3 linked regions of the Kineococcus endophyticus genome follow. The main gene of each other region encodes a partner of the protein of the gene in region 3 in a complex. Links are inferred from orthologs where the notes say so. Each region holds a gene or a part of one and is shown on either strand. Other genes may lie near its edges.

Region 1 (4,138 bases), on a different replicon or contig from region 3:
CGATCCCGGCCGACCGCCTCGGCCTCGACATCGGCCCCGACTCCGCCGCGACCTTCGCCGCGGCCCTCGCCGACGCCCGGACGGTGTTCTGGAACGGCCCCATGGGCGTGTTCGAGATGGAGCCCTACGCCGGCGGCACCCGTGCCGTGGCGCAGGCCCTCGTCGACGCGAAGGTCGCCTCCGGCGCGTTCAGCGTCGTGGGCGGGGGCGACTCGGCCGCCGCCGTGCGCACGCTCGGCTTCGCCGACGAGCAGTTCGGGCACATCTCCACCGGTGGTGGGGCGAGCCTGGAGTACCTCGAGGGCAAGCAGCTGCCCGGCCTCGACGTCCTCGACTGACACCCCACCCGAACCCCACCGACCTCGACGACCCGCAGGAAGGCGCACCGATGCCCCGCACCCCGCTCATCGCCGGCAACTGGAAGATGGTCCTGGACCACCAGCAGGGAACCCTGCTGGTCCAGAAGCTCGACTGGACCCTCAAGGACGCCAAGCACGACTACTCGGCCGTCGAGGTCGCCGTGCTGCCCTCGCACACGAGCCTGCGCACCGTGCAGACGCTCATCGAGGGCGACAAGCTCTCCGTGCGCCTCGGCGCCCAGGACGTCTCCGAGCACGACTCCGGGGCCTACACCGGTGAGGTGTCGGCCGCGCAGCTCGCCAAGCTCGGCGTCGCGTACGTGGCGGTCGGGCACTCCGAGCGCCGCCAGTACCACGGTGAGACCGACGCCGTGGTGCGTGCGAAGACGGCCAAGGCGCTGGCCGGCGGGATCGTCCCCATCGTCTGCGTGGGGGAGCCGTTGGAGGTCCGCAAGGCCGAGCAGCACGTCGAGCACACCGTCGGGCAGGTCACCCAGGCCCTCACGGGCCTGACGGCCGAGCAGGTCGCCGGGCTGGTGCTGGCCTACGAGCCGGTGTGGGCCATCGGGACCGGCGAGGTCGCGACGCCCGAGGACGCCCAGGAGGTGTGCTCCGCACTGCGCTCCGCCGTGGCCGAGCAGTTCGACCAGACGACGGCCGACGCCGTGAGGATCCTCTACGGCGGCAGCGTGAAGCCCGCCAACATCGCCTCGATCATGAAGCAGCCGGACGTCGACGGCGCCCTCGTCGGCGGGGCCAGCACGGACGCGGGCGACTTCGCCGCGATCGTGCGCTTCCGCGATCATCCGGCCTGAGGACGGCCGGTGATGGCCTAGGCTGGGCGGCGTGAGCGTCCTCCGCATCGTGCTGCAGGTGATCCTCGCGATCTCCAGCCTCTTCCTGACCCTGCTCATCCTGCTGCACAAGGGGAAGGGGGGCGGCCTGTCGGACATGTTCGGCGGCGGCGTCACCACGAGCCTGTCGGGCTCGAGCATGGCCGAGCGGAACCTCAACCGCTTCACGATCACGATCGGCTGCGTCTGGTTCGCGACCGTCGTGCTGCTCGGCCTGGTCGAGCGCTTCACCAACGAGTTCTGAGGAGACGACCGACGTGGCAGGTGGCAACGCCATCCGTGGCAGCAGGGTCGGCGCCGGCCCCATGGGGGAGGCGGAACGCGGTGACACCGCACCCCGCATCCGCATCTCGTACTGGTGCGCCAACGGGCACGAGACGAAGCCCAGCTTCGCCGAGGAGTCCGGGGTCGAGCCGCCGGAGACGTGGGACTGCCCGCGCTGCGGGTTCCCCGCCGGGACGGACCGGAGCAACCCGCCGGCTCCGCCGAAGAACGAGCCCTACAAGACGCACCTCGCCTACGTGAAGGAGCGCCGCTCCGACGCCGACGGCGAGGCCATCCTCAACGAGGCGCTGGACTCGCTGCGGGCGCGCGGTCTCATCCGCTGAGCCTCCCCGAGCACACGAAGGCCCCCTGCACACCGTGCAGGGGGCCTTCGTCGTCTCCGTGGTCCGTGCCTCAGAGGTCGGCGGCCGCGGCCTCATCGACGAGCCAGAGCGTCCGGTCGGTGCCGAAGACGCCGGCGGCCGGGGTCTCGGCGACGTCGCCCGCGGCGACGCCGCGCGCAACCGCGGCGGCCTTCTCCGCCCCCGCGGCGACGAGCCACACCTGCCGGGCCCGTGCAATCGCCCCGAACGTGAACGAGACGCGCAACGGCGGGGGCTTGGGGGACTCCCGGATGCCGACGACGCTGGACTCGTCGCGCGCCAGCCCCGGGTGGTGGGGGAAGAGCGAGGCGACGTGCCCGTCGGGGCCCATGCCCAGCAGCAGGACGTCGAACGCGGGCACCTCCGCGCCGTCGCCGTGCTGCAGCAGCTCGGCGGCGTAGCGGGCGGCGGCCGCGTCCAGGTCGTCGCCGTCGGGCCCGTCGACGGCCGGCGGGTAGTGGACGGTCGAGACGTCGAGGTCCAGCGCGCCGAGGAGGGCGTCCTGGGCCTGCGTCGCGTTCCGCTCCGGGTCGCCCGTCGGCAGGAACCGCTCGTCGGACCACCAGAAGTGCACCCGGCGCCAGTCCACCGTGTCCCGGCTCGCCGCCGCGGCGACCGCCGCGAGCGTCTTGCCGCCGATGGTGCCGCCCGTCAGCGAGACGTGCGCGACGCCCCGGGCGGACTGGGCGTCGGCCAGCGCCGTGACGAGCCGGTCGGCGGTGGCCGACGCGAGCACCTCCGGCGTGGCGTACCGGACGACGGAGACGTCGGAGCGGCTCACCGGCCCACCGCCCCGCGGGCGGCGCGGGCGCGCGGCGCGGTCTTCCCCGCCGCTGCCTTCGTCGCGACCGGTGCGGCGGCCTTCTTGCCGGCGGTTGCGCGCTTGCGGACCGTGGCACCCTTCGGCGTCTCGGAGTCGGGGGCCTCACCGGCGACCGGGGACGTGCCGTCGGAGCGCTCCTGCTCCGGCGGTGCGCCCTTCATCTGCTCGGACACCACGGCCGAAGCAGCCTCGGCGGCGGCCTGGCGCGCGGCGGCACCCCGGCTGCCCGAGAGCTTCCCGGCGTGCTCGGCGTCGCGGGCGGACATGACCTTCTTGCTGACCTGGGGCAGGCCGTCGCGCAGCACCTCGCCGTAGACCTCGTCGGGGTCCAGACGCCGCAGCTCCTCCGTCAGGCAGTCCTTCACCTGACGTCGGGCCAGGGACAGGCGCCGGTCGGGCTGACCGGGCTGGGTCAACGTGGCGACCGTCGCGTCGGGGCGGATCAGTTCCACCGCACCGGACTTGCGTTCCAGGCGGACGCTCTGCACGCCCGTTCCACGCCGGGTCCGGGCCCGCACGACCGGCGCCTTGAGCTTGGCCGCCAACCACGCGGCGAGCAGCTCGGTGCTCGGGCTGTCCGGGGCGCCCGCGACCGTGATCGACGTGACCGGCTCGTAGGGCGGCTGGTCCAGCGCCGCCGCGAGCAGCGCGCGCCAGTTCGTCAGCCGCGTCCAGGCGAGGTCGGTGTCGCCCTCGCGGTACGTCGTCCGCCGGGCCTCCAGCGCCTTGGCCGGGTCGCGCGACTCCGCGGAGTCGGTGATGCGGCGCTGGGCGATGCGGCCGATGGAGTCGGTGCGCAGGTCGTCCGGGGCCGAACCCGGCCAGTAGGCCACGATCGGCGCGTCCGGCAGCAGCAGCGAGACGATGGTCGTCTCGCCGTGCTCCACGAGCGGGCCGTAGGCGCGCAGCACGATGACCTCGCTGGCGCCGGCGTCCCCGCCGACGCGGATCTGCGCATCGAGCCGGGCGGCGCCCCGCTTGTTGCCGCGGGCCAGCACGAGCACCCGGCAGGGGTGCTCGCGGCTGGCCTCGTTGGCCGCGGCGATGGCGTCCTCGGCGTGGGCGTCGTCGGTGATGACGACGAGCGTCAGCACCCGGCCGAGGGCCACGGCCCCGCCGGAGTCGCGCAGGTCGATGAGCGCCTTGTTGATGGCGCTCGTCGACGTGCTGGGCAGGTCGATGATCATCGCGAGACCTCTCTGGTGCGCGTCACGGTCGCCGCCACTGCCGGCCGGTCCGCTCGAGCATGGCGTCCGCCGACGGCGGTCCCCACGTGCCCGAGGGGTACGGCTCCGGCTGGCCGTTCTTGGACCAGAACGAGGTGATCGGGTCGAGGATCTTCCACGACAGCTCGACCTCCTCGTGCCGCGGGAACAGCGGGGGGTCGCCGAGCAGGACGTCGAGGATGAGCCGCTCGTACGCCTCGGGGCTGGACTCGGTGAAGGCGTGCCCGTA
Region 2 (4,523 bases), on a different replicon or contig from region 3:
CCCGGCCCTGGCCGACCTCGTCGAGTTCACCGACGAGGCGGCGGGGGAGGCCCGGGAGGAGGGCACGGACGAGGGCCCGCTGGACGCGGCCGCCCTCTTCGCCCGGGAGTTCGGCCCGGCCCCCGTGCCCCGCGACGGCGCGCTGGCGATCCCGCTCGCCCCCTCGCCCCCGGCGGGCCGGGGACCCGCGCCCGTGCCCGTCCCGATCAGCGGCGTGCGGCCCACCGACGTGCGGAGGATGCTGGACCAGTCGCGCTGAGCCACCTCTGCTGTCCCAGGGTCACCGTGAGGTCCCCGTCACCCCGCGTTGCGCCGCTAGAGTGATGGGGTGCCAGCGATCGTCGAAAAGGTCCTCCGCGCCGGCGAGGGCCGCGTCGTCAAGCGTCTGCACCGCATCGCGGAGCAGGTCAACGCCCTCGAACCCGACTTCGAGGGGATGAGCGACGCGGAGCTGCGGGGCGAGACCGACCGCTTCAAGGAGCGCCTCGCCGGTGGCGAGACGCTCGACGACCTGCTCCCGGAGGCCTTCGCGGTCGTCCGCGAGGCGGCTCGCCGCACGCTGGGCCAGCGGCACTTCGACGTGCAGCTCATGGGTGGTGCGGCGCTGCACCAGGGCAACATCGCCGAGATGCGCACCGGTGAGGGCAAGACGCTCGTCGCCACGCTGCCGGCGTACCTCAACGCGCTGACCGGCAAGGGCGTCCACGTCATCACGGTCAACGACTTCCTCGCCGAGTACCAGTCCGACCTCATGGGACGCGTCTTCCGGTTCCTGGGCCTGACGAGCTCCTGCATCCTGTCCCGGATGCGCCCCGACGAGCGGCGCGAGGCCTACGCGGCCGACATCACGTACGGGACGAACAACGAGTTCGGCTTCGACTACCTGCGCGACAACATGGCGTGGAACGTCTCCGAGATGGTCCAGCGCGGCCACCACTTCGCCGTCATCGACGAGGTCGACTCGATCCTCATCGACGAGGCCCGCACCCCGCTGATCATCTCGGGCCCCTCCGACGCCCCGACGAAGTGGTACACGGAGTTCGCCAAGATCGTCCGGCGCCTGACGATCGACGTCGACTACGAGGTCGACGAGAAGAAGCGCACCATCGGCATCCTCGAGGCCGGCATCGAGAAGGTCGAGGACCTCCTCGGCATCGAGAACCTCTACGAGAGCGTCAACACCCCGCTCATCGGGTTCCTCAACAACGCCGTCAAGGCCAAGGAGCTCTTCAAGCGGGACAAGGACTACGTCGTGTCCCCGAACGACGAGGTCCTCATCGTCGACGAGCACACGGGCCGCATCCTGGCGGGCCGCCGCTACAACGAGGGCATGCACCAGGCCATCGAGGCCAAGGAGGGGGTGCCGATCCAGAACGAGAACCAGACGCTCGCGACGATCACGCTCCAGAACTTCTTCCGCATGTACGACAAGCTCTCGGGCATGACCGGGACGGCCATGACCGAGGCCGCCGAGTTCCACCAGACGTACAAGCTGGGCGTGGTGCCGATCCCCACGAACCGGCCCGCCGTCCGCATCGACCAGCCCGACCTCGTCTACAAGAACGAGCAGGCCAAGTTCGCGGCCGTCGTGGAGGACATCGCCGAGCACCACGCCGCGGGGCAGCCGGTCCTCGTCGGGACGACGAGCGTGGAGAAGAGCGAGTACCTCTCCAACCTGCTGACCAAGGCCGGTGTCGAGCACACCGTCCTGAACGCCAAGCAGCACGAGCGCGAGGCCTCGATCGTCGCGCAGGCCGGCCGCAAGGGCGCCGTCACGGTCGCCACGAACATGGCCGGCCGCGGGACGGACATCATGCTCGGCGGCAACGCCGAGTTCCTCGCGGTCGCCGCCATGAAGGACAAGGGCCTGGACCCCGACGAGGCGCCCGACGCCTACGAGGCGGCCTGGCCGGAGGTCCTCGAGCAGGCCAACGCCTCGGTCCAGGCCGAGCACGACGAGGTCCGCGACCTCGGCGGTCTCTACGTGCTGGGCACCGAGCGCCACGAGTCGCGCCGCATCGACAACCAGCTGCGCGGACGGTCGGGCCGCCAGGGCGACCCGGGGGAGTCCCGGTTCTACCTCTCGCTCACCGACGACCTCATGCGCCTGTTCAACGCCGCGCTCGTCGAGAGCTTCCTGACCCGCACGGGCATCCCGGAGGACGTCCCGATCGAGTCCAAGATGGTCTCGCGCGCCATCCAGAGCGCCCAGGGCCAGGTCGAGGGCCGCAACTTCGAGATCCGCAAGAACGTCCTGAAGTACGACGACGTCCTCAACCGCCAGCGCGAGGTCATCTACACCGAGCGCCTCAAGGTGCTCGAGGGCGAGGACCTGCACGTCCAGATCCGCCACTTCATCGACGACGTCGTCACCGCGTACGTCTCGGAGGCCACCGCCCGGGGCTTCGGCGAGGACTGGGACCTCGAGGAGCTGTTCACGGCACTGCGCAGCCTGTACCCCGTCTCGATCACGCCCGAGGAGGTCGTCGAGGCCGCCGGTGGCCGCGGGAACCTCACCGTCGAGCGACTGGTCGAGGAGATGCGCGGTGACGCGCAGGCCTGCTACGACGCCCGCGAGGAGGAGCTGGGGGCCGAGGCCCTGCGCGACCTCGAGCGCCGCGTCGTCCTGTCGGTCCTGGACCGCAAGTGGCGTGAACACCTCTACGAGATGGACTACCTGCAGGAGGGCATCGGCCTGCGGGCGATGGCCCAGCGGGACCCGCTCGTGGAGTACCAGCGCGAGGGCTACCAGCTCTTCGGCGCGATGACCGACGCCATCAAGGAGGAGTCGGTCGGGTACCTGTTCTCGCTGCAGGTCCAGCCGGCCGCCCAGGCCGGTGTCGCCGCCACGCCGCCCGGTTTCGGTGCTCCGCCGGTCCGTCAGCAGCTGCAGTACTCCGCCCCCACGGCGGAGGGCGACGTCGAGGTGCACGCCGGTGACGCGCAGGCGACGGAGGCCGCCACGGGCAACCGCGCCCAGCGCCGCGCGGCCGAGCGCGCCCAGCGCGAGGTCTGACCCCCTGGCGCCGGCCGGGTCACCGCGTCTCGAGCGCGGTGACCCGCCACCGGTCGCCGGAGCGGTCGGTGCACCGCTCGACGCGCAGCGCCGCCGCCTTGACGCGGTCGCCGTCGCGCAGCACCGCGCTCACCTCCGCGATCCCGTCGAACGGGAACGAGACGCGCAGCGAGGACACGTGCGCGGCCCGGACGGCGCCGCGCGCCGCCGGCCGCACACGTGAGCGCAGCCGGGCCTGCACGGCCGCCTTGCGCTGGACACCGCTGTAGATGTCGGCGCTGGACCAGCGCAGCAGCTGCTGCGTCGGCCGCTGCCCGGACAGGACCTCCAGCAGCGTCACGAGGTACCGCTTCGTCCAGCCCGTGACCTCCGGCAGCTCTGCGGGCGGCAGCAGCCGCAGGTCCTGCAGCTCCAGCTCGAGGACGCCCTGGTCCGGGCTGAGGTGCGTGAGGACCGGCCCCTCGGCGCCGAAGGCGTCCTCGTCGTCGACGTAGCGGGGCAGCCGTCCGGTGCGGGTGGCGGTGCTGGGCACGGGGGTTCTCCTCGGCGGGATCGGGTCGGTCGGGTCGGGGGAGTTCTCAGGGCAGGCGCAGGACCTGGCCCGGCAGCAGCCGGTCGGGGTCGTCCCCGATGACGTGGGCGTTCGCGGCGTAGAGGCGCTCCTGCTCCGCCAGGACCTGGCCGCGGGTGGCGTCCGGGCCGAGCCGGCGCTCGGCGAGCGACCAGAGGCTGTCGCCGCGCAGCACCACGACCTCGCCGGCGACGTCCCGGGTGGGGGCGGTCCGCGGAGCTGGCGCGTCCCACCCGACCTCCACGGGCGCCGCACGGCTCGCCGCCGTCGGCCACCCCGGGTCGAGCGTCGCCGTGGCGGCCCACCCGACCTCGGGAACCGCCGGCGACGCAGCCTGGGCGGACAGCGCGGCGGACCCCAGGAGCAGCCCGACGACGAGCGCGACGAGTCGTCGCACGACGGCCGGCACCCCCGGTGTGAGGCGGACGGCGCGCCGGGGGGAGCGGCGGACCCGCACCTCGTCAACGACCGCGACCACGACGCTGAGGGCGAGCCACAGCGCCACCGCGAGGCCGACCACGACGCACACACCGACGACGACCTCGGCGGGGTCCTGGCTGCCGAGGAACGGTGGGCGCACGATGGGGCTCCTGAGGGGTTCGGGCGGCGGTTGGATGTCGTTTGCTGCTGTTTGCTGCGGCATGTCTACCGAGACCCTGTGCGGCGGACCAGGGAACGGTCCGGGGTGCGCCCGATCGGAGGGCACCGGCTGACGCACCGTCAGGCGAGGTCACCGGCGCCGTCACGCGCGGTGCTGACGCGTGCGCTCGTACCGTGGGACGCGTGCGCTGGGACGACCTGTTCGACGACCTCGAGGGTCAGGCCGAGCACGCGCGCCGGCAGGACCTCGCGGCGGAGGTGGCCGACCGCACGCGGCGCGAGCAGGCGACGGTGGTCCTCGCCGACCGCGTGCGCGCAGCCCGGGGTGCGCTGACG
Region 3 (5,478 bases):
AGTTCGGCCCCAACCGCGAGCGTGCGATCGCCGGCCTGCGCCGCGTGAGCAAGCCCGGTCTGCGGGTCTACGCGAAGTCGACGAACCTGCCCCGCGTGCTCGGTGGCCTCGGCGTGGCGATCCTGTCCACGTCCTCGGGGCTGCTGACCGACAAGCAGGCCAACAAGAAGGGCGTGGGTGGGGAAGTCCTCGCCTACGTCTGGTGAGGGAGGAGAACTCATGTCGCGCATCGGTCGACTCCCGATCACCGTCCCCTCGGGCGTGGACGTGACCATCGACGGCTCCGCCGTCACGGTCAAGGGCCCCAAGGGCGAGCTGAACCACACCGTCGCTTCGCCCATCGCGGTGGAGCGCTCCGAGGACGGGGCCCTGTCGGTCACCCGTCCCGACGACGAGCGCACCTCGCGCTCGCTGCACGGCCTGACCCGCACCCTGATCTCGAACATGGTCGAGGGTGTGACCAAGGGCTACGAGAAGAAGCTCGAGATCGTCGGCACGGGGTACCGCGTCACGGCCAAGGGCTCCGACCTCGAGTTCGCGCTCGGCTTCAGCCACCCGGTCGTCGTCAAGGCGCCCGCCGGCATCACCTTCGCCGTGGAGAGCAACACCAAGTTCTCCGTGGCGGGGATCGACAAGCAGCAGGTCGGCGAGGTCGCCGCGAACATCCGCAAGCTCCGCAAGCCCGACCCGTACAAGGGCAAGGGCGTGCGTTACGCCGGCGAGCAGATCCGCCGCAAGGTCGGAAAGGCTGGTAAGTGACCATGGGACTCTCCACCCAGAAGACCCAGAAGGGCACTGCGCCGGCGCGCAAGCGTCGCCACACCCGCGTGCGCAAGAAGGTCGTGGGCACCGCCGTGCGTCCTCGTCTCGTGGTCACGCGCTCCACGCGTCACGTGTTCGTCCAGGTCATCGACGACGCGGCGGGTCACACCCTGGCGTCGGCCTCGACCATGGAGGCGGACCTGCGCGCCAGCGGCGACGACAAGTCGGCCAAGGCCAAGGCCGTCGGCGTGCTCGTCGGCGAGCGGGCCAAGGCAGCCGGCATCGAGGCCGTGGTCTTCGACCGCGGCGGCAACCGCTACGCCGGGCGCGTCGCGGCGATCGCGGACGGCGCTCGTGAGGCGGGGCTGTCCCTGTGACCTACGAAGTCGATGAGATGAGGAACGTCTGATGCCTGGACCCCAGCGCCGAGGCGCCGGTGCGGCCGGCGGCGGCGACAACCGCGGCGGCGGCGACAACCGCGGGAACGACCGCGGCCGTGGTGGCCGCGACGGCGGCCGCGACAACCGTGGACGGGGCGACGCGGGCGACCGCGGCAACTTCGTCGAGCGCGTCGTGACCATCAACCGCGTCGCCAAGGTCGTCAAGGGCGGTCGTCGCTTCAGCTTCACGGCCCTCGTGGTCGTGGGTGACGGCGACGGCACCGTCGGTGTCGGCTACGGCAAGGCCAAGGAGGTGCCCGCGGCGATCGCCAAGGGTGTCGAGGAGGCCAAGAAGAACTTCTTCCGCGTCCCCAAGATCCAGGGGACCATCCCGCACCCCGTGCAGGGCGAGAAGGCGGCCGGCGTGGTCATGCTGCGCCCGGCCTCCCCGGGTACCGGTGTCATCGCCGGTGGTCCGGTCCGCGCCGTGCTCGAGTGCGCGGGCATCCACGACGTGCTGTCGAAGTCCCTGGGCTCCGACAACGCGATCAACATCGTCCACGCGACGATCGAGGCCCTGCGTGGTCTCGAGCGTCCCGAGCAGGTCGCGGCCCGCCGTGGTCTGCCGGTCGAGCACGTCGCTCCGGTCGCGCTCCTGCGCGCCCAGGCTGCGGGGGTGAACGGCTGATGGGTCGCATCAAGGTCACGCAGCTCAAGTCCGGCATCGGCGGCAAGCAGAACCAGCGCGACACGCTCCGCAGCCTCGGGCTCCACAAGATCGGGCAGTCGGTCGTCAAGGACGACAAGCCCGAGTTCCGTGGGATGGCCAACACCGTCGCGCACCTCGTGATGGTTGAGGAGGTCGACTGATGGCGAACCAGGGTGACCACGTCCTGAAGCTGCACCACCTGCGCCCCGCTCCGGGGTCGAACACCGCGAAGACCCGTGTGGGTCGCGGTGAGGGCAGCAAGGGCAAGACCGCCGGTCGCGGCACCAAGGGCACCAAGGCCCGCTACCAGGTGCCCGAGGCGTTCGAGGGCGGGCAGATGCCCCTCCACATGCGCCTGCCGAAGCTGCGCGGGTTCAAGAACCCGTTCCGCGTCGAGTTCCAGGTCGTCAACCTCGACAAGCTCGCGACCCTCTTCCCCGAGGGCGGCACCGTCGGTGTCGACGAGCTCGTCGCGAAGGGCGCGGTCCGCAAGGGCCAGCCCGTCAAGGTCCTCGGCACCGGTGAGGTGTCCGTGGCCCTGCAGGTGACGGCCGACAAGTTCTCGACCTCGGCGGCCGAGAAGATCGCGGCTGCGGGCGGTTCCACGACCGTCCGCTGACGCCCAGCACCACCGCCCACACGGCGGTAGCGGCGAGTGATCGCCTGCTACCGCCGTGTGTGCGTTTGCGGGGAGGTAGGGTCTACCAGAGCCCCACGCGTCCCGCTGGCAGCAGCGGACGGGGGAGTTCGTCTCACCCGCTGTGCCCGAAGCAACCTGTTCGGCCCAACCGTCCGACCAGTCAGGAACGACTCCGGCTCCTCCGGGAGCGCGGTGCAGGAGGTCGTAGTGCTCACCGCAATCGGTCGCGCCTTCCGGACGCCCGACCTGCGCCGCAAGCTGCTCTTCACGATCGGGATCATCGTCCTGGTCCGGCTGGGCTCCTTCGTGCCGGCGCCCGGGGTCTCGTACTCCGCCGTGCAGCAGTGCATCGACGTGGCGCAGACCGGCAACGACCTGCTCGGGCTGGCGAACCTCTTCTCCGGCGGCGCGCTCCTGCAGCTCAGCATCTTCGCGCTGGGGATCATGCCGTACATCACGGCGAGCATCATCATCCAGCTGCTGACGGTGGTGATCCCGCGCTTCGAGGCCCTCAAGAAGGAGGGTCAGCAGGGGACCAGCAAGCTCACGCAGTACACGCGGTACCTGACGATCGGCCTGGCCGTCCTGCAGTCGACGACCTACGTGACGATCGCCCGGGAGCCCTCGCGACTGTTCGGCACGTCCTGCAACGCCCAGGTGCTGCCCGACCAGAGCGTCCCGACGATCCTGCTGATGGTCCTCACGATGACGGCCGGCACCGGCCTCATCATGTGGCTCGGTGAGCTCGTCACCGAGCGCGGCGTCGGCAACGGGATGTCCCTGCTGATCTTCGCCCAGATCGCCGCGACCTTCCCGACCTCGTTGCTCGCCATCGGCCGCGAGCGCGGCTGGCTCACCTTCGCAGGGGTCGTCCTCATCGGCCTCGTCGTCGTGGCGGCCGTCGTGGCGGTCGAGCAGTCCCAGCGCCGGGTGCCCGTCCAGTACGCCAAACGGATGATCGGCCGGCGCATGTACGGCGGCACCTCGACGTACATCCCGCTCAAGGTCAACATGGCCGGCGTCATCCCGGTGATCTTCGCCTCGTCGCTGCTCTACCTGCCCGCCCTCGTGGCCCAGTTCAACGACCCGAACGCGGCCTGGGTGGCCTGGATCACCGACCACTTCACCAAGGGCGACCACCCGCTGTACATGGCGGTCTACTTCCTGCTCATCATCTTCTTCGCGTACTTCTACGTCGCGATCACGTTCAACCCGGACGAGGTCGCCGAGAACATGCGCAAGTACGGCGGTTTCATCCCCGGGGTGCGCGCCGGACGGCCCACCGCGGAGTACCTCGACTACATCCTCACCCGCATCACCCTGCCAGGATCGCTGTACCTGGGGCTCATCTCGCTGCTTCCCCTCATCGCGTTCGTGCTCTTCAATGCCAACACGAACTTCCCCTTCGGGGGCACGTCGATCCTGATCATCGTCGGGGTCGGGCTCGAGACGGTGAAGCAGATCGAGTCCCAGCTCCAGCAGCGCAACTACGAAGGGTTCTTGCGATGACACGTCTCGTCCTCCTCGGTCCGCCCGGTGCGGGCAAGGGCACCCAGGCCAAGCTCCTGTCCTCCCGCCTCGGCGTCCCCGCCATCTCGACCGGCGACATCTTCCGCGCGAACGTCGCGGAGGAGACCGAACTGGGCAAGACGGTCAAGGAGTACCTGGACGCCGGCAAGTACGTGCCGGACTCCGTCACCAACGCGATGGTCCGGGACCGGCTGCAGCAGCCGGACGCGGCCGACGGGTTCATCCTCGACGGCTACCCGCGCACGACCGACCAGGTCCGCGAACTCGACGACATGCTCCGCGAGATCGGGGCCAAGCTCGAGCACGTCCTGGAGATCACGGCCGACACCGACGAGCTGGTCCGCCGGCTGTCCAAGCGCGCCGTCGACCAGGGGCGCAGCGACGACACCGAGGACGTCATCCGCACCCGCCAGCAGGTCTACCTCGACCAGACCGCCCCGCTCGTGGAGGTCTACTCCGAGCGCGGCCTGCTGCGGTCGGTGGACGGGCTGGGGGAGATCTCGTCGGTGACCGAGCGCCTCGTCAAGGCCCTCGACCTGCCCGACGCCTGAGGCCGCCGGTGGTGTTCGGACGTGAACGGGTGGAGTACAAGACCCCCGAGCAGGTGCGCGCCATGCGCAAGGCCGGCCTGCTGACGTACGCCGCGCTGGAGAGCGTGCGCTCGGCCCTGCGGCCGGGCGTCACCCTCGCGGAGCTGGACGCCCTGGGTGCGGAGGTCATCCGCACCGGGGGAGGCACGTCGAACTTCCTGGGCTACCACGGGTACCCCAAGACGCTGTGCATCTCGGTGAACGAGGTCGTCGTCCACGGCATCCCGGGCGACCAGGTCCTCGCCGAGGGCGACGTCGTCTCCGTCGACGGCGGGTGCGTCGTCGACGGGTGGCACGGGGACTCGGCCTTCACGGCCATCGTGGGGGAGCCGGTCGACCCGGCCGACGCCGAGCTCGTCGAGATCACGCGCACCGCGCTGTGGGCCGGCATTGCCGCCCTCGACGCCCGTGGCCGCGTCGGCGACGTCGGTGCGGCCGTGGAGGACGCGGTCGACGGTCGCCTGGGCATCGTCGACGGCTACACCGGGCACGGCATCGGGACGGCCATGCACATGGCCCCCGAGGTCCTCAACTACCGGGTGCGCGAGAAGGGGCCGAAGGTCAAGCCCGGCCTCGTCCTGGCCATCGAGCCCATGTGCACCCGCGGCGGCATCGAGACCGACGTCCTCGCCGACGACTGGACCGTCGTGACGTCCGACGGGACCCGCGCCGCGCACTGGGAGCACACCGTCGCCGTCCTCGACGAGGGCCTGTGGGTGCTGACCGCGCCCGACGGGGGAGCCTCCGAGCTCGCCGCGTACGGCATCACCGTCCCCGAGGGCTGAACCGCCCCGGACGCGACCGGTTGCGCTGCAAGGGGGACGAGCGGCATGATCGCCCGATTTCGCCCTCGGCGCGCCGTCGCGT

What was found.
Region 1: secY (region 3) and secG share a complex: the UniProt entries of both Escherichia coli proteins name them as parts of the sec protein translocase complex. The link is inferred for Kineococcus endophyticus from one-to-one orthologs.
Region 2: the proteins of secY (region 3) and secA are in contact, whole or in part, in a crystal structure (PDB 3DIN), measured with the Thermotoga maritima proteins. The link is inferred for Kineococcus endophyticus from one-to-one orthologs. Residues at the interface, in WP_004081795.1 of Thermotoga maritima: Glu108, Gly109, Glu110, Glu111, Ala236, Glu237, Arg238, Arg239, Ile240, Thr241, Ile242, Gln243, Tyr244, Ala245, Arg246, Arg247, Val248, Thr249, Gly250, Arg251, Arg252, Val253, Tyr254, Gly256, Ala257, Ser258, Thr259, Tyr260, Leu261, Pro262; in WP_004082002.1 of Thermotoga maritima: Glu261, Ala262, Arg263, Lys300, Ala301, Arg302, Thr303, Ile304, Ile305, Leu323, Tyr324, Asp325, Pro326, Val329, Ser330, Tyr333, Ile336, Lys340, Phe345, Val349, Glu363, Phe364, Tyr374, Ser375, Gly376, Gly377, Glu393, Ile395, Thr482, Ser483.

The regions. Positions count from the first base shown.
Region 1 is NZ_JBFNQN010000013.1:132,901-137,038, forward strand. The notes cover bases 1-2,831. They hold secG (preprotein translocase subunit SecG), read left to right. Parts: upstream 1-1,205; coding sequence 1,206-1,457; downstream 1,458-2,831. Other genes in these bases: AB1207_RS18635 (phosphoglycerate kinase), read left to right, coding at 1-338; tpiA (triose-phosphate isomerase), read left to right, coding at 389-1,174; AB1207_RS18650 (RNA polymerase-binding protein RbpA), read left to right, coding at 1,471-1,821; pgl (6-phosphogluconolactonase), read right to left, coding at 1,892-2,641; opcA (glucose-6-phosphate dehydrogenase assembly protein OpcA), read right to left, coding at 2,638-2,831. Also shown: more of opcA, read right to left, coding at 2,832-3,870; zwf (glucose-6-phosphate dehydrogenase), read right to left, coding at 3,893-4,138. UniProt on the Escherichia coli protein: Subunit of the protein translocation channel SecYEG. Overexpression of some hybrid proteins has been thought to jam the protein secretion apparatus resulting in cell death; while this may be true it also results in FtsH-mediated degradation of SecY.
Region 2 is NZ_JBFNQN010000007.1:280,274-284,796, forward strand. Bases 1-3,216 are described here. They hold secA (preprotein translocase subunit SecA), read left to right. Parts: upstream 1-328; coding sequence 329-3,016; downstream 3,017-3,216. Other genes in these bases: AB1207_RS12185 (putative bifunctional diguanylate cyclase/phosphodiesterase), read left to right, coding at 1-259; AB1207_RS12195 (Rv3235 family protein), read right to left, coding at 3,036-3,216. Also shown: more of AB1207_RS12195, read right to left, coding at 3,217-3,548; AB1207_RS12200 (LysM peptidoglycan-binding domain-containing protein), read right to left, coding at 3,595-4,167; AB1207_RS12205 (hypothetical protein), read left to right, coding at 4,371-4,523. UniProt on the Escherichia coli protein: Required for protein export, interacts with the SecYEG preprotein conducting channel.
Region 3 is NZ_JBFNQN010000003.1:296,416-301,893, forward strand. The notes cover bases 1,985-4,849. They hold secY (preprotein translocase subunit SecY), read left to right. Parts: upstream 1,985-2,698; coding sequence 2,699-4,000; downstream 4,001-4,849. Other genes in these bases: rpmD (50S ribosomal protein L30), read left to right, coding at 1,985-2,012; rplO (50S ribosomal protein L15), read left to right, coding at 2,012-2,470; AB1207_RS05680 (adenylate kinase), read left to right, coding at 3,997-4,572; map (type I methionyl aminopeptidase), read left to right, coding at 4,581-4,849. In the rest of the region: rpsH (30S ribosomal protein S8), read left to right, coding at 1-206; rplF (50S ribosomal protein L6), read left to right, coding at 220-759; rplR (50S ribosomal protein L18), read left to right, coding at 762-1,139; rpsE (30S ribosomal protein S5), read left to right, coding at 1,171-1,830; more of rpmD, read left to right, coding at 1,830-1,984; more of map, read left to right, coding at 4,850-5,396. UniProt on the Escherichia coli protein: The central subunit of the protein translocation channel SecYEG. Consists of two halves formed by TMs 1-5 and 6-10.